Regions from separate parts of the Kitasatospora sp. NPDC004745 genome, predicted to be linked through region 3. Evidence: riboswitches for the same ligand, from Rfam matches in the RefSeq annotation. Region 3 holds a riboswitch; each other region holds the start of a gene.
The links. Region 3 has a riboswitch for cobalamin ahead of ACFYUY_RS39280 (prenyltransferase/squalene oxidase repeat-containing protein). Riboswitches for the same ligand answer to the same signal wherever they lie in the genome.

Region 1: it holds a riboswitch for cobalamin, as region 3 does, so the genes downstream of both, ACFYUY_RS11165 (HoxN/HupN/NixA family nickel/cobalt transporter) here and ACFYUY_RS39280 (prenyltransferase/squalene oxidase repeat-containing protein) in region 3, are expected to answer to the same signal.
Region 2: it holds a riboswitch for cobalamin, as region 3 does, so the genes downstream of both, metE (5-methyltetrahydropteroyltriglutamate--homocysteine S-methyltransferase) here and ACFYUY_RS39280 (prenyltransferase/squalene oxidase repeat-containing protein) in region 3, are expected to answer to the same signal.
Region 4: it holds a riboswitch for cobalamin, as region 3 does, so the genes downstream of both, ACFYUY_RS36295 (ribonucleoside-diphosphate reductase subunit alpha) here and ACFYUY_RS39280 (prenyltransferase/squalene oxidase repeat-containing protein) in region 3, are expected to answer to the same signal.

Annotation. Positions count from the first base shown of each region.
Region 1 is NZ_JBIALK010000004.1:490,801-497,775, reverse strand. It holds gene ACFYUY_RS11175 (hypothetical protein) at 1-1,551, opposite strand, end outside; gene ACFYUY_RS11170 (metalloregulator ArsR/SmtB family transcription factor) at 1,603-1,986, opposite strand; cobalamin riboswitch at 2,069-2,262, shown strand; gene ACFYUY_RS11165 (HoxN/HupN/NixA family nickel/cobalt transporter) at 2,294-3,409, shown strand; gene ACFYUY_RS11160 (aminopeptidase P family protein) at 3,523-4,629, shown strand; gene efp (elongation factor P) at 4,706-5,269, shown strand; gene nusB (transcription antitermination factor NusB) at 5,274-5,711, shown strand; gene ACFYUY_RS11145 (thioesterase family protein) at 5,865-6,692, shown strand; gene ACFYUY_RS11140 (hypothetical protein) at 6,843-6,975, shown strand, end outside.
Region 2 is NZ_JBIALK010000014.1:91,909-98,883, forward strand. It holds gene ACFYUY_RS22725 (HelD family protein) at 1-322, opposite strand, end outside; gene ACFYUY_RS22730 (lipase family protein) at 599-1,918, opposite strand; gene ACFYUY_RS22735 (condensation domain-containing protein) at 2,095-3,546, opposite strand; cobalamin riboswitch at 3,970-4,173, shown strand; gene metE (5-methyltetrahydropteroyltriglutamate--homocysteine S-methyltransferase) at 4,352-6,667, shown strand; gene ACFYUY_RS22745 (hypothetical protein) at 6,942-6,975, shown strand, end outside.
Region 3 is NZ_JBIALK010000050.1:12,227-19,201, forward strand. It holds gene ACFYUY_RS39270 (peptidase) at 1-766, shown strand, start outside; gene ACFYUY_RS39275 (flagellar hook-length control protein FliK) at 822-1,301, shown strand; cobalamin riboswitch at 1,460-1,589, shown strand; gene ACFYUY_RS39280 (prenyltransferase/squalene oxidase repeat-containing protein) at 1,697-3,280, shown strand; partial or broken gene ACFYUY_RS39285 (hypothetical protein) at 3,277-3,840, shown strand; gene ACFYUY_RS39290 (CbiQ family ECF transporter T component) at 4,481-5,701, shown strand; gene ACFYUY_RS39295 (ABC transporter ATP-binding protein) at 5,698-6,975, shown strand, end outside.
Region 4 is NZ_JBIALK010000036.1:36,795-43,769, forward strand. It holds gene ACFYUY_RS36295 (ribonucleoside-diphosphate reductase subunit alpha) at 1-1,528, opposite strand, end outside; cobalamin riboswitch at 1,717-1,881, opposite strand; gene ACFYUY_RS36300 (glycosyltransferase family 39 protein) at 1,923-3,500, opposite strand; gene ACFYUY_RS36305 (glycoside hydrolase family 26 protein) at 4,016-5,137, opposite strand; gene ACFYUY_RS36310 (glycosyltransferase family 2 protein) at 5,143-6,561, opposite strand.

The DNA of each region.
Region 1 (6,975 bases), on a different contig from region 3:
GGGCTCGGCGCCGGCCCACGGGGCCTCGGCGCGTGCCTCCAGGAGCTCGCCGGTGCGCAGCCGGAGCGCGCAGCGGTCCCGGGCGAGGGCGGCCACCGTCACGGCGAGGCCGGGGATCCCGTCGGCGGCCTCGACGATCCAGCGCCCGGCCGGCTCCTCGGCGTCGACCTCCGTCCTGGCCAGGACCTCGGCCACGGAGCGCAGTTCCACCGTGGTCTCGGCGGCGTCCAGGGCGAAGAAGCCCCGGGGGTGGCCCTGCGGGTCGATCGGGTACCGGCGTACCGAGACCTCGCCGTCCGCGCACTCGCCCTCGACGTCGTAGGCGGTCGGCCGCTCCGCCGGGAGCGGTACCGGGGCCGGGTAGGGCGGCAGGGCGGTGGGGGTGGTGAGGTCGTCGACCTTGTCCGCCAGGAAGCCGAACAGGACGGGGGCCAGGGCCGGGACGGCCCGGTCGCGCTGGCCGAGGGAGCGGTCGGTGACGGGGCGCAGCAGCTCCGGGTCGTACGTCGCGACGGCCGCTTCGAGCTGGGCGTGCAGGTCGCCGTCCGGGTCGAGCGCGGGCGCCGCCTGGCCGAAGGCGTAGGTGGGGGACCCCGGGTCGAGTTCGGCGGCGCCGGTGGCCACCAGCAGGGTGGGGCGGTCCAGTGCCGCGCCGTAGAAGGAGACCGATCCGTGGTCGCCGATCAGCAGGTCGGCGGCGACCAGGGCGGTCTGCCAGCCCTGGTGCGGGGGGATCAGCCTGAGGCCGGAGCCCCGGGCCGTGGCCAGCAGCAGTTCGGGGTCGTGCCGGTCCCAGACGTTGGGGTGCAGGACCACGGCCACGGCGTACTCGTCGGCGGGGAGCGCGGTGACCAGCCGGCGCGGCAGGTCGAGGCAGTGCGCCGCCAGGGAGTGCCTGCTCCAGGTGGAGGTGACGACGACGAGGCGCCGGCCGTCGACGGCCCCGAGGGCGGCGCGGTAGGCGTCCCGCCGGCCGCGGCTGGCCAGCATCCTGGCGAAGGTGAGGTCGCCGACCTCCCGTGCGTGCGGCAGCGCCTCGGGGCAGGTGGCCGCCAGCCGCTCGAACTGCTCCTCGTGGGACAGCCCGATGACCGCGGGGAAGACCCGCCCCCGGTGGGTGAGCTCCTGACGGGACAGGCCGGCGGCACTGACCCCGTCCCCGGTGGACTCGGCGACCAGGCGGTTGTAGCCGGCGCCGTGGGGGAGGACGACGAGCGGGGCGCGCAGCCGGTGCATGGAGGCGTGGACCGCGCAGGACACCGCGAGGTCGAACTCGTACCGGACGGCCTCCTCCCACGGGATGACCGTGACGGCGGGTTGCTGGTCGGCCAGGTAGGGGCCGAGGCCCGCCGTGAACGCCGAGCCCGGGTTGACGGTGAGGTAGCACCGGACGCCGAGCTGCGGGCGGACGAGCAGGGTGAGCACGTCGAGCACCCGGGTGGCCGAGGTGAGCGTGCGGGCGACCGCGAGGACGCGGGCCCGGACGGGCCAGGTCTCCCAGCGGTCTTCGTCGGGCCAGGGCCGGGGCCGGCGCCGCAGGCGGTTCAGCACACGAAGATCGTACTCATCCGGCCCCGCTCCGGCGGGTCCGTCCGGGGCGGGTCAGCCGGTGGCAGCGGTGGGTTCGTGGTGGTCGGCGGCGGCGCAGGGGTCGAGGAGGGGGCGCAGGGCGTCGTCGACGAGCCGGTAGCGCACGACGCGTCCGTCGCGGTCGCCGGTGACCACGCCGGCGGTGCGGAGCAGTCGGAGGGCCTGGGAGACGGCGGGGTCGCGCATACCGGTGGCGACGGCGAGGTCGGTCACGGCGAGCGGGCCGGCGCGGTGCAGGGCGAGCAGGAGGGCGAGCCGGCCCGGGTCGGCGAGCAGGGAGAACCGCTCGGCCCAGGTGCGGACGTGCGCGGTGTCGCCGATGGCGGCGATGGCCTCGCAGACCCGGTGTCCGTCGATGGTGCGGTGGTCCGCGCGGTCGGCCGGTACGAGATGCATGTGGACATTCTCGCAGGCCGGGGCCTGTGATCCTGGACACCTGCGCAGGTGCGCAGCCTTGCATGGGTGGAGCCGGGCCCCCTACGGTGTTGCCCGCCGTGGTGCTCGGGAAGACCGGTGACGGACCCTCAGGGGTCCCAGTCCGGAGCGGCCCTCGCCACTGTGATCGGGGGGAGTCGTCCGTATCCACGACGCCACTGGGCGCTTCGCGCGTCTGGGAAGGCGGGTACGGGTGCCCCGTAAGCCAGGAGACCGGCCACGGCATCTCACGAAGTCTTTCCACGAGGTGCTGGAGCGTGATCCGCGTATGACCCTGCCCGAAACCGCCGACCCCGGGGCGCCGGCGACGCCGTCCGCACTGCCGACGTTCCGCTGGAAGCGCGAGGACACCGTCCGCACGGCCGGACTGATGGGCGTGATCCTGGCCATGCACGTCGTCGCGTTCGGGACGCTGTTCTTCCTGGTCGCGCCCCACAACTACGCGGTCGGTACCCAGGTCTTCGGGGTGGGCCTGGGCATCACCGCGTACACCCTCGGCATGCGGCACGCCTTCGACGCCGACCACATCGCGGTGATCGACAACACCACCCGCAAGCTGATGGCGGACGGCAAGCGCCCGGTGTCGGTGGGCTTCTGGTTCGCCCTCGGGCACTCCTCGATGGTGGTCATCATGGCCGCCCTGGTGGCGGGCGGCGCCCAGCTGGCCAACACCCTGATGGACGACGAGTCGACGACCCACCAGTGGCTGGGGATGGTCGGCACGACGGCCTCCGGCGCGTTCCTGTACCTGATCGGCGCGCTCAACCTGGCGGCGCTGGTGGGCATCCTCAAGGTGTTCCGGGCGATGCGGGCCGGGAAGTACGACGAGGCGCAGCTGGAGGAGCACCTGAACTCGCGCGGCTTCCTGGCGAGGGTGCTGAACCGGGCGACGCGGTCGATCACCCGGCCGGGGCAGATGTTCCCGGTGGGCATGGTGCTGGGCCTGGGCTTCGACACCGCGACCGAGGTCACCCTGATGGTGATGGCGGGCTCGGGCGCGGCGGCCGGGCTGCCCTGGTACGCGATCGTCTGCCTGCCGCTGCTCTTCGCGGCCGGGATGAGCCTGTTCGACACGCTGGACGGGACGTTCATGAACTTCGCGTACCAGTGGGCCTTCTCCAACCCGGTGCGCAAGGTGTACTACAACCTGACGATCACGGGGCTGTCGATCGCGGTGGCCTTCGTCATCGGCACGATCGAACTGGTCGGCGTGCTGCACGAGAAGCTCGACCTGACCGACCCGGTGAGCGGCTGGATCGCGGACATCTCGCTGGACAACGTCGGGTACGCGATCGCCGGGCTCTTCGTGGTGGTCTGGGCCGCGGCGATCGGCTACTGGAAGCTGGCCGGGGTCGAGCAGCGCTGGCAGCCGTCCGAGCAGTGACAGCCCCGTACCGGTCGGCCCGGGGTGCGAGCCGGGGCGTGCGGGCAGCGGCGACGTGCCCCCTCGGGAGTGCTCGGCGGGCGGAACGGGGTGCGGCTTCGTAGGCTCGACGCATGTCTGATGCGTACGCGGGTCGGCGGGAGCGGGTGAGGGAGCACTGCAGTGCGGCCGGGGCCGATGCGGCGCTGATCACCCGGGCGGCGAACGTGCGGTATCTGACCGGCTGCGCGCCCTGCGGGGCGACGCTGCTGCTCACCAGGGACCGTGCACTGCTGGCGCTGCCGGACGACCTGCCGCCGGACGACACCGGGGAGCACCTGATCGCCCCGGACGTCACCCAGGTGCCGGTGCCGGCCGGGGCGGACACCGCCCTGGCGGCGGCCGAGGCCGCGGCGCGGCTCAGGCTGGCGGCGCTGGCGGTGGAGGAGCACGACCTGACCGTCAGCCGGCACCGGTCGGTGGCCGGCCTGTCCGGCGGTGCCCGGCTGGCCGACCTGGACCGGCTGGTGGAGCGGCTGCGGGTGGTCAAGGACGAGCACGAGATCGCCGACCTGCGGATCGCCGCCGAGATCGCCGACCAGGCGCTCGGCGAGCTCCTGGAGTCGATCCTGGTCGGGCGGACGGAGCGGCACCTGGCGATGGAGCTGGAACGCCGGATGATCGACCACGGTGCGGACCGGGCGGCCTTCCCGGTGTCCGTCGGCACCGGCAGCCACTCCGGGCAGCCCGCCCACCAGCCGACCGACCGCCGGGTGGAGGAGGGTGACTTCCTGACCGTGGTGATGGGCGCCCAGTACCGCGGCTACGGCATCTCGACCGCCCGGACCTTCGTGATCGGCGCCGCCCCCGCGCCCTGGCAGGTCGAGCTGCACCGGCTGGTGTTCCGCGCCCAGCGGGCCGCCCGGGAGGCGCTCGGACCAGGCGTGGAGCAGTACGTGCCCGACCGGGCCGCGCGGCAGATCCTGGAGGCGGCCGGCCACACCGAGGCGTCCCCGCACCCGGTGGGGCACGGCATCGGGCTGGAGATCCGGGAGGCGCCGCGCCTCGGCCCTTCGGACATGGGTAAACTGGACAGCCGCGTACCGGTCACCGTCGGTCCTGGGGTCCACCTCCCGGGCAGGGGCGGTGTCCGGATCGAGGACACGCTCGTGGTGCGCCCCCTCGAGGAGGGCGGGCCCGAGCTGCTCACCATCACCACCAAGGAGCTCCTCGCCCTGTGACCGCGGCCCCCGGGCCGTCGGCGGCAGGACGCACCCCTTGGTTCCTTGACAGCTATATCCAGGAGTAAGTGCGCCCGTGGCTTCCACGAACGATCTCAAGAACGGCATGGTCCTCAAGCTGGAGGGCGGCAAGCTCTGGTCCGTCGTCGAGTTCCAGCACGTCAAGCCCGGCAAGGGCCCGGCCTTCGTGCGTACCAAGCTCAAGGAGGTCCTGACGGGCAAGGTCGTCGACAAGACCTTCAACGCGGGCACCAAGGTCGAGACCGCCAACGTCGACAAGCGCGGCATGCAGTTCTCGTACAAGGACGGCGAGAACTTCGTGTTCATGGACATGGACACCTACGACCAGCTGACCATCGAGCCCGCCGTCGTCGGCGACGCCGCCAAGTACCTGCTGGAGGGCTTCGAGGCCCTGGTCGCGCAGAACGAGGGCGCGGTGCTCTACATCGAGCTCCCGGCCGCCGTCGAGCTGACCATCGCCGAGACCGAGCCGGGCGTCCAGGGCGACCGCTCCACCGGTGGCACCAAGCCGGCGACCCTGGAGACCGGCGCCGAGATCCAGGTGCCGCTCTTCATCACCACCGGTGAGAAGGTCAAGGTCGACACCCGCGACGGCAGCTACCTCGGCCGGGTGAAGTAAGTCCGTGTCGGCCGCACGCAGCAAGGCCCGTACCCGGGCCTTCCAGATCCTCTTCGAGGCCGACCACCGCGGGGTCGACCCGCAGCAGGTCCTCGCCGACTGGGTGGCCCGCGCCCGCGAGCCCAAGCCGGAGGAGGGCACCCCGCAGGTCGGTGAGTACACCATGGAACTCATCGAGGGGTACGTCCAGCACGCCCGTCGGATCGACGACCTGATCTCCCAGTACGCGGTGGGCTGGACGCTCGACCGGATGCCGATAGTGGACCGCAACGTCCTGCGGCTCGGTGCGTACGAGCTGATCTGGGAGGACGGCGTCCCGGACGCGGTCGTCCTGGACGAGGCGGTCGAGATCGCCAAGGAGTTCTCCACGGACGACTCCCCGGCCTTCGTCAACGGCCTGCTCGCGCGCTTCCTGGAGCTGAAGCCGAGCATCCGCCGGTAGGCGGTGGCGCCCCGCAGACGGCCGTCGGACCCGGATCCCGGGTGCGACGGCCGTCGCGCGTTTCACCCGGGCGGCGTAAGGTGGTGATCTACTCGCCAGTAACTTGGCGGGCGCAGGCGCACACGTCCCCGCAGTGAAGGGCAGGCCACCCCCATGACCACCGCGACCCGCAGCGAGTTCGACCGGGGCATCGCCCTGACCAGACACGCCGACGAGCCCGGCCGCTACGAGGCCGAACTCGGCCCCGGCTGGCAGATCGGCGGCGGGGTCAACGGCGGGATGCTGCTCGCCGTCGCCGGACACGCGCTGTCGCTGGAGCACGCCGACCACCCGGACCCGGTGTCGATCAGCGGTTACTACCTGTCCGCCTCCACGCCCGGCCCGGCCACCGTCCGCACCGAGGTGCTGCGCAGCGGCCGCGGCCTCTCCACCGGCACCGCCTCGCTGAGCCAGGACGGCGTCGAACGCCTGCGCGTGGTGGCCAGCCACGGCGACCTCTCCACCGTCGAGGGCGACGTGCGCACCACCGCGCAGCCGCCGCAGCTGCCGCCGCCGGACCAGTGCATCGGCGTCGAGCACGCCCCGCCGCAGCTGATCGAGCAGGCGGCGCTGCTGGAGCGCTTCGACCTGCGGCTCGACCCGTCCACCGTGGGCTGGGCGCTCGGTCAGCCCTCCGGCAACGGGCGGATCCAGGGCTGGTTCCGGCTCGCCGACGGGCGCGAGCCCGACCCGCTGCTGCTCCTGCTGGTCGCCGACGCGCTGCCGCCCGTCACCTTCGACCTGGGCCTGCCCGGCTGGGCCCCGACCGTGGAGCTGACCGTCCACCTGCGGGCCAGGCCGGTCCCGGGCTGGCTCCGGGTCACCCACGCCACCCGCAACGTGGCCGGCGGCTACTTCGAGGAGGACGCCGAGGTCTGGGACGAGTCCGGCCGGCTGGTCGCGCAGTCCAGGCAGCTGGCCCGGGTGCCGCGCGGGGCCTGATTTCCGCGGAGTTCACCGCGACTTACCGTCGGTTACATTCCTGTGACACGCCGTACGTGTGCGGCGCGCGGTGATGGGGAGATAGACGGTCAGCGGCGAGCCCGCCGCTGACCGTCGCCCGGCGGTCGCCGCCGATGCCAGGAGCCACCGATGAGTAGCCGCAAGGGCCGCGCCCGCCGTAACTCCGACTGCACCGCCGCCGGCCCGCGGCCCGTCGCCCGCGCGCCGCACCGCCGGCAGCGGGCCGAGGGCGGCGAGCAGGCGTTCGTCATCGGCGTGCTGA
Region 2 (6,975 bases), on a different contig from region 3:
AGTCCACCAGCACCGGCAGCTCGTCGGTGTCCCGGTGCAGACCCAGCCGTCCGATCCGCAGGACGGTGCCGTCCGCCAGGTCGATCCGGCCGAAGACCAGCCCGCCCTCGGCCCCCTCCAGCCGGCGGACCTCCGTCGCCAGGCGCCCGGCCGCCACCTCCCGCTCGTACACCTCGCCCGCGCCGTCGGACGTCGAGGCGAGCACGCGCGCCAGCTCCTCCCGGGTGCCGGCGAGCCGTTCGTCGAACAGCCCGGCTATGACGGCGACCTCGGCCCGCTCGCGTTCCACCTCGCGCGCGCCGGCCTCGTTGATCTGGGACAAGAAACGGTCCTCCCCGCTCGACCTGCGGATCTGTCGATCCGTCACTGTGTCGACGCGTCACTATGCAGACCGTTTCCGGAAATGTAAACGTTGACCGGACCGGCCGTTGTATGGCCCCGGGGCCCGGCGGACGGCCCGTGGGCAGGCGTGCGCGGGGCCTCGTCGGGCGGGCGGCGGGCGGACGGCCTCCGGATCCGGGCGGCGCCACGAACGGCCGGGTGCCCCGGCGCGACGGGCCGGGGCACCTCGGTCAGGGGGGGCAGGGGGAGGGGCGGGTCAGCAGTTGCCGGGGGCCGGCCGGTGGGCGAACCGGTCGGCGATCCAGCTCAGGTACTCCTGCTGGGCGACGAAGGGCACGGTGTTGTGGGTGGCGCCCTGGTAGGTCGTGTACTCGACCGGCTGGGAGAAGCCGCAGGCGCGCCTGACGTACTGCTCGGTGGAGTGCGGGTTGATCACGGTGTCGTCGGTGCCCTGCATCACCAGGATCGGTGCGAGGCCGGTGGTGTAGCCGGGCGTGTTCTCGTGGAAGCGGTCGCGCCAGGACCGGGGGACGTCCCTGATCGGCTGGAACAGCGTGTCCAGCTGGTGCGTGTCGCCCACGTTGTTCTGGATGACGTCGGCGAAGTGCTCGATGCAGGCGGTGGCGTCGCCCTGGAGGGCCTCGATCCCGGCCGGCTTGAGGACCCCGGAGGCCTGCAGCTCCGGGTAGGCGGCGAGGAAGCCGCGGTAGAGGTTGATCCGCAGGGCCGCGTTGTGGGACTCGGAGGAGTCGCTGCGCGGGCCGGGCAGCACCTGTCCTTCGAGCTCAGGCCCGATGTCGGCGGCGGGGGCCAGCGCGGCGACCCCGACGAGGTCGACCCCCCGGGCGTACCCGGAGGCGTCCTGGCCGACGAACAGCCCGGCGCCGCCGCCCTGCGACCAGCCGAGGACGGCCGTCTGGCTGCCCGCGTGCGCCTCCCGGAGCCGGTGGACGGCGAGGACGGAGTCCAGCACGTTGCGGGTCTCGGTCGCGCCCACCACGTACTGGTGCACGCCGGGGGTGCCCAGCCCCTGGTAGTCGGTGGCGACCACGACGTCGCCGGCGGCCAGGAAGTCGGTCAGCGCCGGGATGCCGACGTCGATCGAGTACGGGCTCTGGTAGCTGAAGTAGTCGATCAGGTTGACGGCCGGGTCCGGTGCGGCCGAGGGCGCGCACTGGCGGGGGCCGCCGACGGTGCCGTGCGCCCAGGCCACCACGTTGCGCCCGCCGCGGGGGGAGGAGGGGCCGTCGGGCCAGACCACCAGGCCGGACACCGCCACGGCGGCCCCGTCGTGGAGGGTGGAGCGGTACAGGATCCGGCAGGCGTGCGCGTGCTCCGGGGCGGGGACCTGCCGGGCCCAGATCAGAGTGCCGTGCGGGCCGTCCGGCAGCGGGGACGGCGGCTCGTAGAAGTCCGGGCCGTCCGGACCGAGCGGGACACCCGGCGCACACCGGGCGGTGTCGCCGCCGTGGTCGTCGCCGTGCCCCCACGCGCCGCCCGCGGCCGCGGCCGGTTGCCCCGCGGACACCAGGGTGAGCAGAGCGGCCACCGCGCCGGCTCGAAGCCATGCCCTCATTCGTCGATTCCTCTCGCTGCACAGGGTGACGCCACGTCACCTGATGTGACGATGCTCACTCGGTGCGGAGGGCGGGGCAATCGCTGCGGCCGGATGGCGGACCGGCCCGTCGGTGGCGGGCCGGGGGCGGAGGGGCGGAGGGGCGGGATCGGGGCTCGGACGGGCGCGCCGGTGCGTCAGGAGGCGTCGGTGAGCACGCGGGTGAAGCCGTCCAGCAGGGCCCGGTTGGTGGCCCGGGCCTGCGGGGTGTCGACGTGGATGGTGTTGACGAACAGACCGTCGTCGGTGCGGTGCAGCCACTGCAGCAGTCCGTTGCAGCCCGAGACCCAGACGTGCAGGCGGGCCCGCTGGGCGGCGTGCCGGTCGGCACCGGGCAGCCGGCGGAAGTCGATGTAGGAGTAGAAGTTCACCGCGTGCGGCCAGTAGTGCAGCCGCGCGTACTCGGCGGGGGCGAGCAGCCGCCAGGCCTTCACGAAGTGCACCCCGGCGTGGGCCTGCAGCTGCCCGTAGGCGTCCTGGGCTGCGGTCAGCACCTCGCCGAAGCCCGCCCGCGGCCCGACCGGGAACTCGATCGGCAGGGTGTTGATGAACCACCCCATCGACTCCGCGTAGACGCCCCGGCCGCGTTCGTTGACCGGCACCAGGCCGCGGTAGACCTCGGGCCCGCCCTCCTGCCGCAGGGCGATCGCCAGCCCGGCGAGCAGCCCCATCGACAGCCGCCCGCCGCGGGCCCGGCAGGCGGTGCCGAAGGCCTCGGCCTGGCGGGCGCTGAGCAGGCGCTCGGTGCCGGCGGTCGGCGCGTACAGCCGGCCGGGCCGGACGCCGAGGTCGAGCGGGAAGCGGGGGAAGAGGCCGCCGTTGCGGTCGCGGAACGCCCGCCAGTAGTCCAGCCGCGCGTCGTCGGCGCGCATGGCGCGGTTGGCCCGGCGCTGGCCGCGGCTGAACTCCAGGTAGCTGCCCGGCTGTTGGGCCGCATCCTCGGTGCGGGCCGGGCGTGCCGGGCGGACCCGGTCGGCCTCGGGTCCGTCAGCGGCTTCGGTGGCGGCTTCGGTGGCGGTTCCGGCCGCGGTGAGGCTCCGGTAGGCCGTGGTGATGTCGTTGACGGCGATCGCGCTGGAGAGGCCGTCGGTGACCAGGTGGTCGCAGGAGAACCAGACGGTGGTCGACTCCGGCCGCACCACCGCGCCCATGGTGATCAGCGGCCAGGAGAGGGTGTCCACCTCCTTGAACGCGTCGTGGAGGTGGCGCTCGACCTCCGCGGGCGTCTCCAACGGGCCGGCGTAGACGTGCTTGAGGGCCACCTCCCCGGGCGACAGGACCTCGCAGCCGAGGTCCCCGCCCAGCGGCTGGTAGACCGCCCGGAGCACCTCGTGACGTCGCACCAGGTGGAGCAGCGCGACCGCCAGCGCGTCCAGGTCGACCGGACCGGCCAGTTCGAAGCTGGCCGCGACGTAGGAGCGGATCGGCTCGTCGACGCTCTGGGCGTGCTGGGCCACGGTGAAATGTTTCGCCTGGTTGTAACCGGTCATCCGGCGCGGGGCGGGGTCGCCGCCGGTCAACGGGACCAGGTGCCACCGGTGGGCCTCGCCCGGGCCGATCTCGGAGTCCTCGACTGAGATCTGGAGCATGTCGCCCTCTTCTGCCGCTGTCGTCGTCGGGTGGTACCAGAGCGGTCGGATGTCGGCCCACCAGCTGGTGCCGTACCAACGCGACGGCCCGGCGCTCGGATACGGGCAGCCGCCGTTCGGGTGACGGTGACCGGACGCCGGGGCCGTGCCCTCCGGCGCGTCCGCGGACCGGGCTCGGCCCGCCGGGATCCCCTCACGGCTGGGCCGTCGGCGTACGAGCGCACGCCGGAGCTGCGGGGACCCGCGGTCGAACGGCGGGTCGAGCGCCGCGTCGGAGTGCGGTCGGGCCCGTCGCGGTGGGCGGATTCCACGGCCGCCGCGACGGCCGGTGCCGCCGGGGGACCGGCCACGTCTCACCCCGTGGACACGTGGTGGGATTTCCGCGCCCCCGGCCGCGGGTTCGCACTAGGCTGGCCGGGCAGCTGGTTCGCCCTGTCCGCCAGGCAGGCGCGTCGCAAGAGGGAACCCGGTGACGCCATTCACGTGGCCATTCCGGGACTGCCCCGCAGCGGTGAGTGGGAACGACCGCCGTCATACGCACTGGGCCCGGACGGGCCTGGGAAGCGACGGCCAGTAGGTGACCGCCCTGACCAGGGCGGCCGCGCCCGCGAGTCCGAAGACCTGCCACTGCCCGCACGCGACCGATCGCGCGCGGACATCCCGGTGACCTCGTGGGCGGGTCGGCGTGCACACCAGGCGGGTCCGGCGCATCCCTGCGCCCGCGGCCGCGCCCGGTCGGGCACCCCTTCGCACCCTCGTCCCGTCCCCGGGGACCAGAGGAAGCAGACTCGCGAAGGAGAGTCCCTTGACGACGAAGTCCGCAGCCGCGGCAACCCGCGCCACCACCCACGGCTACCCCCGCCAGGGCCGCGACCGGGAGCTCAAGAAGGCGGTCGAGGGGTACTGGAAGGGCGCCGTCACCGCCGACGCCCTGCTCGCCACCGCCGCCGACCTGCGCCGGGAGAACTGGCGGCAGCTCGCCGAGGCCGGCGTCCACGAAGTCCCCACGGGCGACTTCTCGCTCTACGACCACGTGCTGGACACCACCGTCGCCGTCGGCGCCGTCCCCGCCCGCCACCGCGCCGCGGTCGACGCCGACCCGCTCGACGGGTACTTCGCCATGGCGCGCGGCACCCAGGAGGTCGCTCCGCTGGAGATGACCAAGTGGTTCGACACCAACTACCACTACCTGGTGCCCGAACTCGGCCCCGACACCGTCTTCACCGCCGACCCGGACCACCAGGTCGCGCAGCTGCGCGAGGCCCTCGGCCTCGGTCACGACGCCCGCCCGGTGCTGGTCGGCCCCGTCACCTACCTGCTGCTCGCCAAGCCCGCCCCCGGCGTCGCCGAGGACTTCCAGCCGATCACCCTGCTCGACCGGCTGCTGCCCGTCTACGCGCGACTGCTCGCCGAACTGCAGGCGGCCGGTGCGCAGTGGGTGCAGCTGGACGAACCCGCGCTCGTCCAGGACCGCACCCCGGCCGAGCTGAACGCCGCCGCCCGCGCCTACCGCGAGCTGGGCGCCCTCACCAGCCGGCCCAGGCTGCTCGTCGCGAGCTACTTCGACCGCCTCGGCGCGGCCCTGCCGGTGCTCGCCGCAGCCCCGGTCGAAGGCCTCGCCCTGGACTTCACCGGCCCCGCCGCCGCCAACCTGGACGACCTCGCCGCCGTCGGCGGGCTGCCCGGCAAGCGGCTCGTCGCCGGCGTGGTCGACGGGCGCAACATCTGGATCAACGACCTGGAGAAGTCGCTCGCCACCCTGGCCACCCTGCTCGGCCTCGCCGGCAGCGTCGACGTCGCCACCTCCTGCTCGCTGCTGCACGTCCCCCTCGACGCCACCGCCGAACGGGACCTGGACCCGCAGATCGCCCGCTGGCTCGCCTTCGCCAGGCAGAAGACGGCCGAGACCGCCCTGCTCGCCCGCGGCCTGCGCGAGGGCACCGGCGCGATCGCCGCCGACCTCGCCGCCAACCGCGCCGACCTCGCCTCGCGCGCCGGCTCCCCGATCACCCGGGACCCGGCCGTCCGCGCCCGGGCCGCCGCCGTCAGCGCGGCCGACGCCCGCCGCCCGCAGGCCTACCCGCAGCGCGCCGAGGCCCAACGCGCCCGCCTCGGACTGCTGTTGCTGCCCACCACGACGATCGGCTCGTTCCCGCAGACCACCGAGCTGCGCACTGCCCGCGCGGACCTCGCCGCCGGGCGGATCGACGCCGACGGCTACCGCGGGCGCATCGAGGCCGAAGTCCGCGAGGTCATCGCCTTCCAGGAGAAGGCCGGCCTCGACGTCCTCGTCCACGGCGAGCCCGAACGCAACGACATGGTCCAGTACTTCGCCGAACAGCTCACCGGCTACCTCGCCACCCGGCACGGCTGGGTGCAGTCCTACGGCACCCGCTACGTGCGCCCGCCGGTGCTCGCCGGGGACATCTCCCGGCCGCACCCGATGACCGTCGACTGGTTCCGCTACGCCCAGGGCCTCACCGACCGCCCGGTCAAGGGCATGCTCACCGGGCCGGTCACCATGCTCGCCTGGTCCTTCGTCCGCGACGACCAGCCGCTCGCCGACACCGCCCGGCAGGTCGCCCTCGCCCTGCGCGACGAGGTCGTCGACCTGGAGGCCGCCGGCGCCGCCGTCGTCCAGGTCGACGAGCCCGCCCTGCGCGAGACCCTCCCGCTGCGGGCCGCCGACCGCCCGGCGTACCTGGCCTGGGCCACCGAGGCGTTCCGCCTCGCCACCTCCGGGGTGCGCGCCGACACCCAGGTCCACACCCACATGTGCTACGCCGAGTTCGGCGCCATCATGACGGCCATCGACGACCTCGACGCGGACGTCATCTCCCTGGAGGCCACCCGCTCCCACATGCAGGTCGCCGGTGAGCTCGCCGCCGCCGGCTACCCCCGCGAGGTCGGCCCGGGCGTCTGGGACATCCACTCCCCGCGGGTGCCCGGCACCGAGGAGGCCGTGGAACTGCTGCGCGCCGGGCTGGCGGCGATCCCGGCCGAGCGCCTCTGGGTCAACCCCGACTGCGGCCTGAAGACCCGGGGCTGGCCGGAGACCCGCGCCTCGCTGGACAGCCTGGTCGGCGCGGCCCGCCGCCTCCGGGCCGAACTCGCCGGCTGAGCCACGGCCCCGCACCGGGGCGGGCCCGTTGCCCGCCCCGGTGCGGGGCCTCCGGCGCGGTCGGGACGGACGGGTGACGGCGACCGAGGGCGGCGCCCGTGCGGCGGGTTGCCGGGGTCGATCGGGATCCGGGGCGGCAGGATGGCCCCGGCGGGGTGCCGCCGCGCGGACCGGAGGGCCCGCGGGAGCACCCGCCGACCACACCCGCTCCCCCCGACGACACCTCGTCGCCGCCACTCCGGAGGGTCACACGACACGGATCACCCGCGAGACCGTGCTGCGGACGGCGACCTTCTGGCTCCGCCCGG
Region 3 (6,975 bases):
GATCCTCGGCGGCTACCTCGGCGACGGCACCACCGAGGCCTACGCCGGTGCCACCGCCAAGCTGCTGCTCGCCGCCGAGGTCCGCGGCGCGAACCCGACCGCCTTCGGAGGCGTCGACCTGCCGGCCCGGCTGCGCTCCCTGCAGACCGCCGAGGGCCGCTTCTCCGACCGCTCCCAGTGGGGCGACTACAGCAACGCCTTCGGCCAGTCGCTCGCCCTGATCGCCCTGCACCGCACCCCCGGCGGCGCCCCCGCCGCGGCCGTCGACTTCCTGGCGAACAGCCAGTGTGCGGACGGCGGTTACCCGGTCTCCTTCGGCCAGACCACCTGCACCAGCGACCCGGACGCCACCGCGCTGGCCGCCCAGGCCCTCGCCGCCACCGGCCGCACTGCCAAGGCGAACGCCGGCCTCGGCTGGCTCACCGCCCACCAGAACGCCGACGGCGGCTTCGCGGCCGCCGGGGCGACCGCCTCCAACGCCAACACCACGGGCCTGGCCACCCAGGCGCTGCTGGCCGGCGGACGCATCGGCGCCGGCCTCAAGGGCTGGAGCCGGCTGGTGAAGTTCCAGCAGGGCTGCTCCGCCGACCCGGCGGTCCGCGGCGCCGTCGCCTACGACGCGACCGGATTCAACCCGGCCAACGGCGCCCGGGCCACCGCGCAGGCCGCGCTCGGCCTCGCCGGCACCCCGCTGGCCACCCTCTCCGCCGCCGGCGCGCGTCCGGCCGCCCCGACCCTGGCCTGCCCGGCGCCGGCCGCCCGCTGAGCCACCGAACTCCTGAGCCAGCCACCGAATCCCTGAGCCCACGAGGAGAGTTCCGATGACCGACACCCTCACCCCGGCCAGACCGGCCCGCCGCACGCTCGGCTCGATCGCCGCGGCCGCGGCCCTCACCGCCGGCCTGCTCGGCGCCTCCGCCGTCCAGGCCCCCGCGGCCCACGCGGCCGCCTGCAGCGGCACCACCGGCGTCACCGTCGTGGTCGACTTCACCGCCGTCGGCGGCGGCGTCGAGACCGGCTGCGCACCCGGCGATCCGGCCACCGGGCTCGCCGCGCTGACCGGCGCCGGATTCACGTACGCCTTCCACCCGCGGTTCCCCGGCTTCGTCTGCAAGATCAACGCGCTGCCGGCCACCTGCACCAACCCGACCGGCAGCGCCTACTGGTCCTACTGGCACGCCCAGCACGGCGGGCCCTGGTCGTACAGCAGCCTGGGCGCGGGCAGCTACAACCCGGCCCCCGGCGACGTCGAGGGCTGGTCCTTCGGCGCCGGCGCCCAGCCGGGCATCACGGCGCCCTGACGTCCGGAGGCACCTGCCGGCACCCCGCGGGGAGGGGTGCCGGCAGCTCCGGCACGCCCTGCGGTGCGGCAGGAGGCGCCCGGCCGTCCTGATCCGCGCGGCCCGTCCCGTCAGGGTGAGCGGACCATCTGACAGGCCGTTGACTCCCACTCCGCTGACGTGGTCTGATGAACCGGTTTTTCACCTCGGTCCTCAGGGGAAGCCGGTCCAACTCCGGCGCTGACCCGCAACCGTAGATCCGCCCAGGGCGGATGAGCCGGAATGCCTGAACCGGGGTCTGTTCAGAGAGCACTCGCGTCGTCGCGGACTACGACGCAGTTCCGACGGCCACGCGCTCCACCGGCAGCCGTCGGCTGCGCCGTTGCGCCCCGCGTCGACCGACCAGGGAGACGCCGGTGAGGGTCAGCAGCAGTCGTACGCGCCACAGGAGCCGGGGCACCACGTCCCTGCTGGCCGCCGCAGCACTCGCGGTCACCGCCTGCGGCACGGCGCTTGTCGGCCGGCCCGCCGTCTCGCTCGCCGGGGCGGCCGTCCCCGCCGCGGGCCGGACGCCGGACGTCGCCAGGGGCGCCGCCTACCTCGCCGACCCGTCCCGCCTGATCGACGGTCACTACTACGAGGGCTTCCCGGCCTTCGCCGACTTCGGACTCACCATCGACGGCGCCTACGCGCTCGCCGCCACCGGCACCGACGACGCCGCGCTGCGCCGGATCGTCGACTTCCTGGACCAGCGGGGCAAGGACGCCAGCGAGCGCACCGTCGACGACTGGACCGCGATCGGCACCGAGTACGCCGGCGGCGGGTCGATCGGCAAGGAGGCGCTGCTCGCCGAGGTGGTCGGCCGTGACCCGCGGAACTTCGGCGGCCACGACCTGATCGCCGCCCTCGCCGCGATGGTGTGCACCAAGGCCGACGCCAACACGGGCTGCGACGCCGCCGGGAACTACGTCTACGCCACCTCCGTCTTCTCCCAGGCGCTCGCCGTCATGGCCCAGCTCCGCGCCGGGGACGCCGCCAACGCCGCCCCCGCGGTCGCCTACCTGAAGGGCCTCCAGCACCCGGACGGCTCCTGGCCGAGCCTGATCCCCGCCACCGGCGACTCCGACGTCGACAGCACGGCGATCGCCGCCATGGCCCTCGCGCTCGTCCCCGGCGACGACGCCGCAGCGCAGGCGGTCGACAAGGGCCTCGGGTGGCTCGCCGCGCGGCAGTTGCCCGACGGCGGCTTCCCCGGCGCGGCCGGCGACTCGACCAACTCGGCCGCGCTGGCCGTCCAGGGCATGACGCTGCGCAAGGCCGACTACGGTGCGCAGATCGCCAAGGCGCTCGACTTCCTCGCCGGTCAGCAGAACGGCGACGGTGGGTTCAACGTCGCCTCCGCCGGGCAGCAGGGTTCGGACGTCCGTGCCTCGACCCAGGTGGTCGGCGGCGCCACCGGGATCTCCTTCGGCACGCTGAGCCGCCCCCTCGGGGGCACACCGACGCCGACGCCGACGGGGACGCCGACCGGAACTCCCACGGGGACGCCGACGGGCACGCCGACGGGCACGCCGACGGGTACGCCCACGGGGACGCCCACCGGAACCCCGACGGGCACGCCCACCGGAACCCCGACGGGCACGCCCACGGGTACGCCCACCGGAACCCCGACGGGAACGCCCACGGGCACGCCGACCGGCACCCCGGCCGGAACCCCGACAGGCTCGCCGACCACGACCGCACCGGCCCCGGTCACCGACACCCCCGCGGCCGGCGGCGGCCCGACCGTCCGTCCGGCCGGAGGCGTCGACGCCCCGGCGGGTGACGGTGTCGCCCCGGCCGGGGGCGTGCCGGTGTCGACCGGCTCCGGCAGCCTGGCCGGCACCGGTAGCCAGGCGCTGACGCTGACGGCAGGGGCCGGTGCGCTGACCGCGCTCGGCGCCGCCGCCGTCCTCGTCGCCCGCCGGCGCCGGACCGCGGCCCCTGGACGTCACCGATGACCGGGGGACCGGGCGCCCGCCTCGGCCGGCTGTTCGCGGCGACGGCGCTGACCGCCGCCCTCGCCCTCGGCGGCGTCGCCGTGGACACCGCCCCGGCCGCCGCGGCGCCGTTGCCGATGGACCAGTGCACCACCACCTCCGGCGTCGTGCTCGCCGTGGACTTCAGCAGGTGGGGCGGCCCGCTGCTGCGCTCCTGCGGGAGCACCCCCACCACCGGGTACGCCCTGCTCAACCAGGGCGGCTGGAAGACCGCCGGCACCGGGCACGACGGCCCGGCGTTCATCTGCCGGATCGGCTACAGCGGCTACCAGGACGGCAAGCAGTTCCCGACCCCGGACCAGGAGAAGTGCGTCCTCACGCCGCCGGCCACGGCCTACTGGTCGTACTGGCACGCCGATCCGGGCCAGAACGAGTGGTCCTACAGCCAGCTCGGCGCGATGAGCCACCACCCGAAGCCGGGCAGCGTCGACCTGTGGATCTTCGGTGGCACCGACATCGAGGGCACCGAGGGGCGTCCGAGCTTCTCGCCGGACACCGTCCGGGCGCACAGCGCCGACCCGGGTGGGCAGCCGGCCGACCCGGGCCAGGGCTCCGCGGGTGCTTCCGGCGGCGCCGCGGGCGGGTCGAGCGGTGGTTCCGGTGCCGCGGGCGGCTCGGGCGGCTCGGGCGGCTCGGGCGGCTCCGGCGGCGGGTCGACGGGTGCCGGCGGTGCGACCGGCGGTGGCGGCGCCGCTGCGGCTTCGGGCAGCACCGGGGCCACCGGCGGTACCGGCGGGACCGGCGGCACCGGCCGTGCCCCGGCCCCCGCCCGGCCCCCGGCGGGCGGGGGCCGCCCGCCCGCGCCCGCCGCACCCCCGACGGGTGGCACGGCCGGTACCCCGCAGGACGGCATCACCCCACCGGGAGCGCCCGAGCCGGTGCCGGTGCCCGCCACGCCGGTGCCGGTCGAGCCGTCCACCCCGGCACCGACGGACACCCCGACCGACCGGTCGGCCCCGCCGGCCGTGGAGCCCGCGGTGGCCGCACCGACGGCCACCCCCGCCGTGCCCGGCGGCGTGGTGAACGCCGACCCGGTGGCCGACACCCCGCACGACTCCGGCTCGATGCTCCCCGCCGTGGTCGGATCCGTCCTCGTCGTGGCCCTGGGCGTGGCGACGGTGGTCACCGCACGGCGCCGCCGCCGACGGGCCGAGTGATCGCGTGGCCGTGCTCGACGAACGCGTCGCGGCCCCGCCCGCCGTCCGCGGGCCGGGCCCGGGCGGCCGGCGCGCCCCGCGGAACCTGCACCCGCTGGCGTGGTGGGCGTGGGCGCTGGCCCTGGCGACGGCGGCCAGCCGCACCACCAACCCGCTGCTGCTCCTGCTCGTCCTCGCCGTGCTCGGCCACGTGGTGACCGCCCGCCGCACCGAGGCCCCGTGGGCCCGCGGGTTCACCTACTACCTGTGGGTGGCCCTGACGGTGGTGGCGATCCGGGTGGTCTTCCGGTGCGTCTTCGCCACCGGCATCACCCCGCACGACCACCTGCTCTTCTCGCTGCCGCACATCCCCACGCCCGCCTGGTACGCGGGCATCGAGATCGGCGGCCCGGTCTCGCTGGAGGCGACGCTCTCGGCGGCCTTCGACGGGCTGCGGCTGGCCTGCCTGATCTGCTGCATCGGCGCGGCGAACACCCTCGCCAACCCCAAGCGGGCCCTGCGGGTGCTGCCGGGCGCCCTCTACGAGCTGGGCGTCGCCGTGACGGTCTCGCTGAGCGTCGCGCCGCAGCTGGTGCAGAGCGTCCAACGCGTCGCCCGGGCGCGGCGCCTGCGCGCCGGACGGACCAAGGGCGTCCGCGCGTTGCGCAGCATCGTCGTGCCCGTCCTGGAGGACGCGCTGGAACGCTCGCTCAGTCTGGCCGCGGCGATGGACTCGCGCGGCTACGGCCGCTCCGGCACGGCCTCGCGCCGCTCCCGCCGGCTCACCGGCGCCCTGATGCTGCTCGGCATGTGCGGCCTGTGCGCCGGGGTGTACGGGCTCCTGGACGGCACGGCTCCCGCCGCGCTCGGGCTGCCGGCCTTCCTCGCGGGTGCCGTTCTCTGTGTGGCCGGCCTGCTGCTCGGCGGCCGGCGGGTGCGGCGCACCACGTACCGGCCGGATCGGTGGCGGGCCGCCGAATGGGGCGTCGCCGGCTGCGGGGTGACGGCCGCCGTCCTGCTGTTCGCCACGGTGGGCTACGACGCCACCGACCTCAACCCCTCCCTCTACCCGCTGACCTGGCCGACGCTGCCGCTCGTCCCGGTGCTCGCCCTGCTGCTGGCGGGCGCCGCCGGGATCGTCTCGCCGCCGCCCGGCCGGACGCCCGAGCCGGCCGGCGACCGGCGCGGGGCCGGTACCACCCGCGGCACCGGTACCGACCGCACGACCCCCGAGGTGAGCACGTGATCCGATTCGACCAGGTCGGCGTGGTGTACGACGGCGGGAGCGAGCCCGTCCTGCGCGACGTCGACCTGCACGTCCCGGAGGGCGAGCTCTGCCTGGTGGTCGGGCGCACCGGCGCCGGCAAGTCCACCCTGCTCGGCGCCGTCAACGGTCTCGTGCCGCACTTCACCGGCGGCACCCTGCGCGGCCGGGTCACGGTGGACGGCCGGGACACCGCGCACCACCCGCCGCGCGAACTCGCCGACGTGGTCGGTGTGGTCGGGCAGGATCCGCTGGCCGGCTTCACCACCGACACGGTGGAGGAGGAACTCGCGTACGTCATGGAGCAGTTGGCGATTCCGCCGGAGGTCATGCGCAAACGCGTCGAGGAGACCCTCGACCTGCTCGGCCTGGCCGACCTGCGCCACCGCGCCCTGTACGAGCTGTCCGGCGGGCAGCAGCAGCGCGTCGCCATCGGCTCCGTGCTCACCGCGCACCCGCGCGTCCTGGTGCTGGACGAACCGACCTCCGCGCTGGACCCGACCGCCGCCGAGGAGGTGCTCGCCGCGATCACCCGGCTGGTGCACGACCTCGGCGTGACCGTCCTGCTCGCCGAGCACCGCTTGGAGCGGGTCGTCCAGTACGCCGACCGGGTCGCCTACCTGCCCGGCGACGGCACCGTCGTGCACGGCCCGCCCGCCGAGGTGTTCCGGGCGACGGCGATCGCGCCGCCCGTCGTCGACCTCGGCCGACTGGCCGGCTGGCGGCCGCTGCCGCTGTCGGTGCGGGACGCCCGCCGAGCCGCCGCGCCGCTGCGCGAGCGGCTCACCGATCGACCGGTTCCCCCGCCGCGCCGGGCAGCGGTGGCGGGGGAGCCGGTGCTGGAAGCCCGCGGGGTCGTCGTCCGGTACGGTCCGGTGGCCGCCGTGCGGGAGGTCGACCTGAGGCTGCGCGCGGGCGAGGTGACGGCGCTGATGGGCCGCAACGGCTCCGGCAAGTCCTCCCTCCTGTGGGCCCTGCAGGGCTCCGGCCCCCGCCAGGGCGGCAGCGTCCGGGTCGCCGGAGCCGGGGGCGGGAAGGCCGAGGACCCCAAGCGCCTGTCCGCGGCCCGGGCCCGGCAGTTGGTCGGACTCGTCCCGCAGACCCCCACCGACCTGCTCTACCTGGAGACGGTCGCCCAGGAGCTCGCCCAGAGCGACCTCGAAGCCGACGGCGCGGGCGGGCCGACCGCGCGGCGGATCCTCGACCGCCTGGCCCCGGGGATCCCGGACGAGACCCACCCCAGGGACCTGTCGGAG
Region 4 (6,975 bases), on a different contig from region 3:
GCCAGCGGGAGTTGGAGGTGCCGGCCTCGACGGTCGGGTAGAAGTTGATGTCCACCACGCGGTCGAGGAAGGTGACGGCGGTGCGCACGGTGGCGTCCAGCCGCTCCCAGTCCATCGCGCCGAGCAGGTCCTCCGCCGACGCGCCCTCGGCGACGTGCGCGCCGAGGTTGACCGAGCCGAGGTTGCAGACGGCGGTCTCGGAGTCGTCCGTGACCTCCAGGATCTCGGTGCACAGGTTGGAGGAGTGCACCGTGCGGCCGGGCAGCGCGGTCTGGTTGGCGGCGCGGTTGGAGGCGTCCTTGAAGGTCATCCAGCCGTTGCCGGTCTGCGCCAGGGTGCGCATCATCCGGGCGTACAGGGTCTGCGCGGGGATGGTGCGCACGGCCTTGCCGGCCTGCTCGGCCTTGCGGTAGGCCTCGTCGAAGTCGGAGCCCCACAGGTCGACCAGCTCGGGGACGTCGGCGGGGGAGAACAGCGACCAGTCCTGGTTGGCGTTCACGCGGCGCATGAACTCGTCCGGGATCCAGTGCGCCAGGTTGAGGTTGTGGGTGCGGCGCGCCTCCTCGCCGGTGTTGTCGCGCAGCTCGAGGAACTCCTCGATGTCGGCGTGCCAGGTCTCCAGGTAGACGCAGGCGGCGCCCTTGCGACGGCCGCCCTGGTTGACCGCGGCGACGGAGGAGTCGAGGGTGCGCAGGAACGGGACGATGCCGTTGGACTTGCCGTTGGTGCCGCGGATCAGGCTGCCGCGGGAGCGGATGCGCGAGTACGACAGGCCGATGCCGCCGGCGTGCTTGGAGAGGCGGGCGATCTGCGCGTAGCGGCTGTAGATCGAGTCCAGGTTGTCCAGCGGCGAGTCGAGCAGGTAGCAGCTCGACATCTGCGGGTGGCGGGTGCCGGAGTTGAACAGGGTCGGCGAGGAGGTCAGGTACTCCAGCCGGCTCATCAGGCGGTACAGCTCGGCCACCTCGCGCACGGACTGCTCGGTGTCGCCGACCGCCAGGCCACAGGCGACGCGGAGCAGGAAGTGCTGCGGGGTCTCGACGACCTTGCGGGTGATCGGGTGGCGCAGCAGGTAGCGGGACTGCACGGTGCGCAGGCCGAAGTACTCGAAGCGGTCGTCGCCCTGCCGGTCGATCAGCGCGTCGAGCGCGGCGGCGTGCTTGGCGACGAAGGCGGCGGTGGCGTCGCCGATCAGGCCCTCGGCGTGGCCGACGGCGATCGAGGCGGCGAACGAGGTCGCGCCCTGGCTGTCGGCCTCGTCGACGATCTCCAGTGCGAGCAGGCGGGCGGCCAGCTTCGAGTACTGGGGGTCCTCGGCGATCATCGACGCGGCGGCGTCCACGGCCAGCCCGCGCAGCTCGGCGAAGTCCGAGCCGGCGTGGCGGCCGCGCAGCGCGGCGGCGGCGACATGGCCGGGGTCCACCTGGGGGAGATCGACACTACGGTCGGTGAGCAGCCGCAGCAGCGCGCCGCCGGGGTCGGAGACCGTCGGGGCGGCGGGGGCGGAACCGGAGCCCTGGGCGGGCAGGGTGGCTGAGGCAGCGGTGGTCAAGGCGCTCTCTCCTGGCGGCGATCGGCGGCGGTGATCGGGTCCGGGCCGAACGGGGCAGGGGAGCACGGCGCGTACGCAGGAGTGCGTCGCGCGACGGTGGCGTCCCCGGCCCGCCCGCGAGGCCCGGAAGGTACTGCTCGTGCTGGCGCGGCCTCTGCGGGAGGGCCGTGGCGCACACCGTCGGCAGGTACTCGGACTCGCGGGCGCGGCTTGTCGAGCCGCCCGCACACCGCTGCGGGGCAGTCCCGGACTCGCACCGGGTTCCCCTGCTTTGACAGCAGGAGTGAGCATACATCTAGTGGCGGCTGACTGCGGCGGCACCATATGTTGTGGCCGACGTGTCGTGGGCCACGGTGGGCCCGGCGGCCGTTCAGTGCTTCAGATAGACCTTGTAGGTGCTCGAATCGCCCGTCGGAGAGGTGAACTGGGCGATCAACCGGTAGTGCCCGCCGCTCGCCAGCGCCGTCGCCAGGACGCGGTCCGTGGCGGCCGGGGCGGTGCTGTCCAGGACCACGACGGTGAAGTAGCCGTCCTTGATCGCGGCGGCGCTGCCCTCGTCGCCGTGATGCTCGACACCCGCCGCGTCCCGGTAGTCCGTCCCGGAGCGGGCCGACGTCCACTGCTCGGGCCGGCTGACGGCGCCGAGGTAGTACTCGGGCAGCCCGTCGACCTCGGTCAGGTAGTGGCCCTGCGGCGTGGCGTGCACCCGCAGGACGGCGAGCAGCCGGCCGGAGTCGGGCCCGTTCTGGTAACGCAGCGCTGACTGCTCCAGACCGAGCGCGAGCAGGGCGACCCAGACCAGGATGCCCAGCTGCGGGTGGCGGAAGTGCGCGCCGACCAGCCGGGTGAGGCCGACCCCGGCGAGCGGGGCGGCGAGCAGCATCCCGAAGCCCAGGTGCCGGAACAGCGCCCCCGAGGTGCCAAGCGCCAGGTGGACCGCCGGGACCAGCAGGGCGGTGCAGGTCAGGGCGGTGCCCAGCAGGGCGCGCTGGGCGCGGGTGGTGGTGACGCCGTCGTTCTCCGGCGACTCGAGCAGCTGCTCGCGGCGGGCGTACGCGATCGTGCCGGCCACCGCGAGGACGGTGAACAGACCGCCCCACTGGACGGTGTTCAGCAGGATCTCGCCGACCGGACGGGAACCCTGCCCGTGGGCCGGGGACCACCCGGCGACCTTGCCGAGCAGTCCGAACGGCAGCAGGGCGCCCACCGTGCCGGCGGCGAGCAGCAGGGCCCGCAGGGCGGCCGGGCCGAGCCGTCGCCGCGGCCAGGCGGTGGCCGCCGCCAGCGCGACCAGCGCGGGCAGCGTGAACACCGCGGAGTACGCGACGGCGCAGGCCAGGGCGGCGACCGGCGCGGCGAGCAGGACGAGGGCCACCGGGCGGCGCGCGGTGAACACCGTGACCCAGGCCGCCAGGGCGACCAGCAGGACGGCGAGCGCCTCGGGCGCGGCGTAGAAGCCGACGACGACGGTCGACTGCACCACCGCGTAGCCGGCGATCGAGCAGATCGCCACCCGCTCGTTGAAGAGCCGGCGGGTCAGCGAGTACAGCAGCACCGTGGTGAGCAGGGCGAAGCAGAGGCTGAGCACCCGGGCGCCGAAGATGCCGTTGGCGTCGGCGGCGGCGCCGGCCAACGGCAGGTACAGCTGGGGCGTGCCGGGTATTCGCTCGGCCAGGTGGGTGGTCACGGGGGTGCCGTGCAGCAGGTGGTCGAGCTGCTGGCGGCCGGCCACCATGGCGGCGGCCTCGTCGGGGTGCGCGGCGGCGAGCAGGCGCAGCGAGAGCAGGGCCTGGATGACGAGGACGGCCGCGAGCACGCCGCGGGCGATCCAGCGGCGCCGGGGGCTGGGGGCCGGGTCCCAGCCGATCGCGGGGACCTGCGGGATGGTGTACGGCGCCAGCTCGACGGCCTGGTCGTCTACCGGGCCGGGGGCGCCGGTCGGGGCCACCTGCGGCGGCGCGTCGGACGCATCGGGTGCCGGAACGTCGGGCCCGGGAACGTCGGGTGCCGGAACGTCGGGCCCGGGAAGGTCGGGCCCGGGAACGGCCGGCCCGGACGGATCGGTCCCCGGGCCGCCGGTCCCGGAAACCCCGGACGCAGGGACCCCGGACGCAGGAACCCCGGACGCGGGAACGCCGGGCCCGGCACCGTCGCCCCCCGCCGCGCCCGGCCCGGGCGAGCGGTCGGCGCGGCGGAACAGGTCGGTCCCGGCCGCGGGCGCCGCGGGGGCGGCGTCCGCCGTGGTCAGCGGGTGCCCGCCGCCGTCACGGGTGTCCGTGTCGAGGGCGGCCCGGGCGGCCCGCAGGGCGTGGGCGGCCCGGGCGGCGCGCGCGGCCCGTGCGGCGGCCGGGGTGGGTACGGCCTCGTCCGGCACCGGCACGGGCAGGTGTGCGGGCACCGGCGCCTGTGCGGGCCCGGCGGCTGCGTCGTCCGGGGCGGGGGTGAACTCTGACTCTGCGCTCATCATGGGTTCCGGATGTCGAAGCCGAAGCGGGGGTCGGACACGCGCCGCCTGAAGGCCGCGAGGGTCTCCGGGACGGCCTCGACGCGCCAGTCGGCCCGTTTGACGATGTTGAACCAGACGAAGCCGAGGATGTCGTCGTGCGCCGCGACCCCGGAGAACAGCTGGTCGATGTCCGCGAGCTGGCGTTTGCCCTGTTCCGAGGCGGTCTCGCAGATGAAGAACGGCTTCTGGCTGAAGCCGCGGATCTCGGCCATGGTCGGCCCGTACAGGAGGTCGAAGTTCTTCGGCCCGGTGCGGGTGAAGTACCCGGTCATGCCGGCCCAGTCGACGTAGGCGTCGCCCGGGTAGTAGGGCGCGAGCCGGGTGTTGGGCGCCGGGTCGGTGATGTTCGGGTTCCAGACCCAGATGACGTTGGTCGCCCCGGCCCGGTCGAAGAGGTCGTGCACGTGCCGCCAGGCGGCCACGAACTCCTGGGCGCTGGCGGCCTGCCGGCCCCACGGGTACCAGTTGCCGTTCATCTCGTGCGCGATGCTGATCGCGATCGGCTGGTCGAGCTTGGCCACGGACTTGGCGACGCCCCGGACGTAGTCGTCGGTGTCGCCGGCGGCGATCGAGGCCAGCGAGTGGTTGTACGGCTCCCAGGCCATGTACGGCAGGGCCCCGGCCGCGTAGATGCGCTTGGCGCCCTGGGTGTCGAAGCCGCCCTCCCAGTGGGCGTAGAACTCCAGGACGTTGGGCTGCTTGCCGATCGTGGAGGTGTAGACGGGCAGCGCGTCCATCGTCTCGGGGACGCCGGGCAGTGCGGCGCCGAGGTACTTGTGGTCCGGCTTGAGCAGCGGTGTGACGTCGTACGGCACGCCGGCCGGGACGGCCTTCGGCTTGGCGGCGGCGCTCGGGGTGCCGGTGGCCGTGCCCGGGGCGCCCGTGGCGCCCGGGGTGGCGGGGGCGGCGGCCGCGGGCTGGTCGGGCTCGACGGCCTCCTGCATCGCGAAGCCGGGGTCCTCGGGGCCGCAGGCGGCGGTGGCGAGCAGCAGCGCGCCGGCGAGCAGGGCGAGTGCCGGCCGCCGGCGGTACCGGTCCGGCCGTCGGGGGTGGGCGGGCCGTCGGGGGTGGGCGGACATGGTGATCACACGGCTTCCGTCGGTCGCGGCTGGACGAGGACCCGGCCGACGATGGTGGCGTAGAACAGACCGGACGCGAGGACGAGCGTGAAGTTCAGCGGGCCCATCGTGAGCATCCGCCAGATGCCGAGGCCCACCCAGAGGACGGCCGTCCCACCGCTCCAGACGATCATGCCGATCCAGAAGCGGCGGGTCTTGTTCCGCTTGGCGCCGGTGGAGCCGGTCGGCTGCCAGGCCATCCGGTTGCGCCGCAGGATGTCCCAGATCGCGAAGACGTGCGCCCAGCCGTACATCATCCGGGCGGCCCAGGCCTCCAGCCGGTACGGGTTGCGGTGCCAGAGCGGGAAGACGACCGTCGCGTAGAGCAGGCCGGGCAGCACCAGCAGGGTGTTCTGCCAGCGGATCAGGTCGGGTCTCGCCAGCAGCAGCACGATCGGGATGAGCGGGGAGACCAGGGTGAACAGTGCCGTGTGGATGTAGTAGAAGAACCCGGACAGGTAGCAGGCCCGGGTGACCGGCCGCAGTCTGGTCGTCCAGAACTTGCGGCTGCCCAGCAGGCTCATCGACCCGGTGCACCAGCGGTACTGCTGGTTGAAGAAGCCGCCGACGTTGTCCGGGCAGACGCCGGTCGCCAGGGCGACGGGCACGTACTGCAGGTCCCAGCCGAGCCGGCGCAGGTCGAAGCCGGTGTGCACGTCCTCGGAGTGCCCGATCAGCGTGGTGCCGCCGTTCTCCTCCAGGGCGGCCCGCCGGTAGACGGCGCAACTGCCCACGCAGATGGCGCCGTCGTTGCGCTGCCGGGACACCTGCACGGTGCGGTAGAACAGCTCCTGGACGGCGCCGGCGCCGCGCTCGATCCAGTTCTGGCTGTCCAGGATGCGGAAGAACTGTGGGGACTGGATGATGCCGAGGCGCGGGTTGGCCGCCATGTACGGGAGCATCTCGGTCAGCAGGTCCGGCCTGGGCGCGAAGTCGGCGTCCAGGATGAGGATGTACTCGCTGTCGGAGTTGCGGAAGCCGAACTGCAGGTTCCCGGCCTTCTTGAACCAGCCCAGCTTGTTGCGGGTGCCGTACACGAACTCGAAGTCGACGGCCATCTGGGCGAGTTGCGGGCTGTTGCTGTCGTCGAGCACGTAGGGCGTGACCTCGCCCGGGTACTGGTCGCGCAGCCGGGCGACGTGGGTCCAGGTGTTGTGCAGGACCTCGATCGGCTCGCCGGCCACCGGCAGGAAGACGTCCACGGTCGGGTACCGCTCCGGGGACCAGTCCCGCACCAGCGCGCGGTGCGCCGCGAGGTCGAAGGTCTCGTTGAAGCCGTGCACCCAGCGGGATATCAGGTAGTAGACGATCGTGAAGGCCAGCGGCGGCACGAACAGGAAGAACCACGGCGTCGCGCCGAGCAGGCCGATCTCGCTGGCCACCATGCAGGCGAAACTGACCAGGGAGAAGCAGGTCAGGATCCACAGCCGGCTGCGGGCGTAGGAGTACTTCTCGGTGTTGTCCGGCGGCTGCGGCAGCAGGCCCCACTGGGTGCGGGCGGCCGGGTCCCGGCGCGCGCGGCGCCGCGATCCGGGTGCCTGGCGGCTGCCCGCGAGTCGGGTGCCCTCGGTGACAGTCACGTGGCTCTTCTCCCCCGGAGGCCGTAATCGATGTGAACCTGACCCGCCCGCCGGCCGTTGTCCGACGGGCCGAGCGGGGGACGGAGGGATCGTACGGGACCGGCCGCGCCGGGGCCGATCCCCCCTCGTCCGGCGGCCGTCCGGAACCGATTCCGGGCTCCGGTCGTGATCTGGACCGAGTGCGGGCGGAGCACATGTGTACGGTTTCCGCCCAGCGAT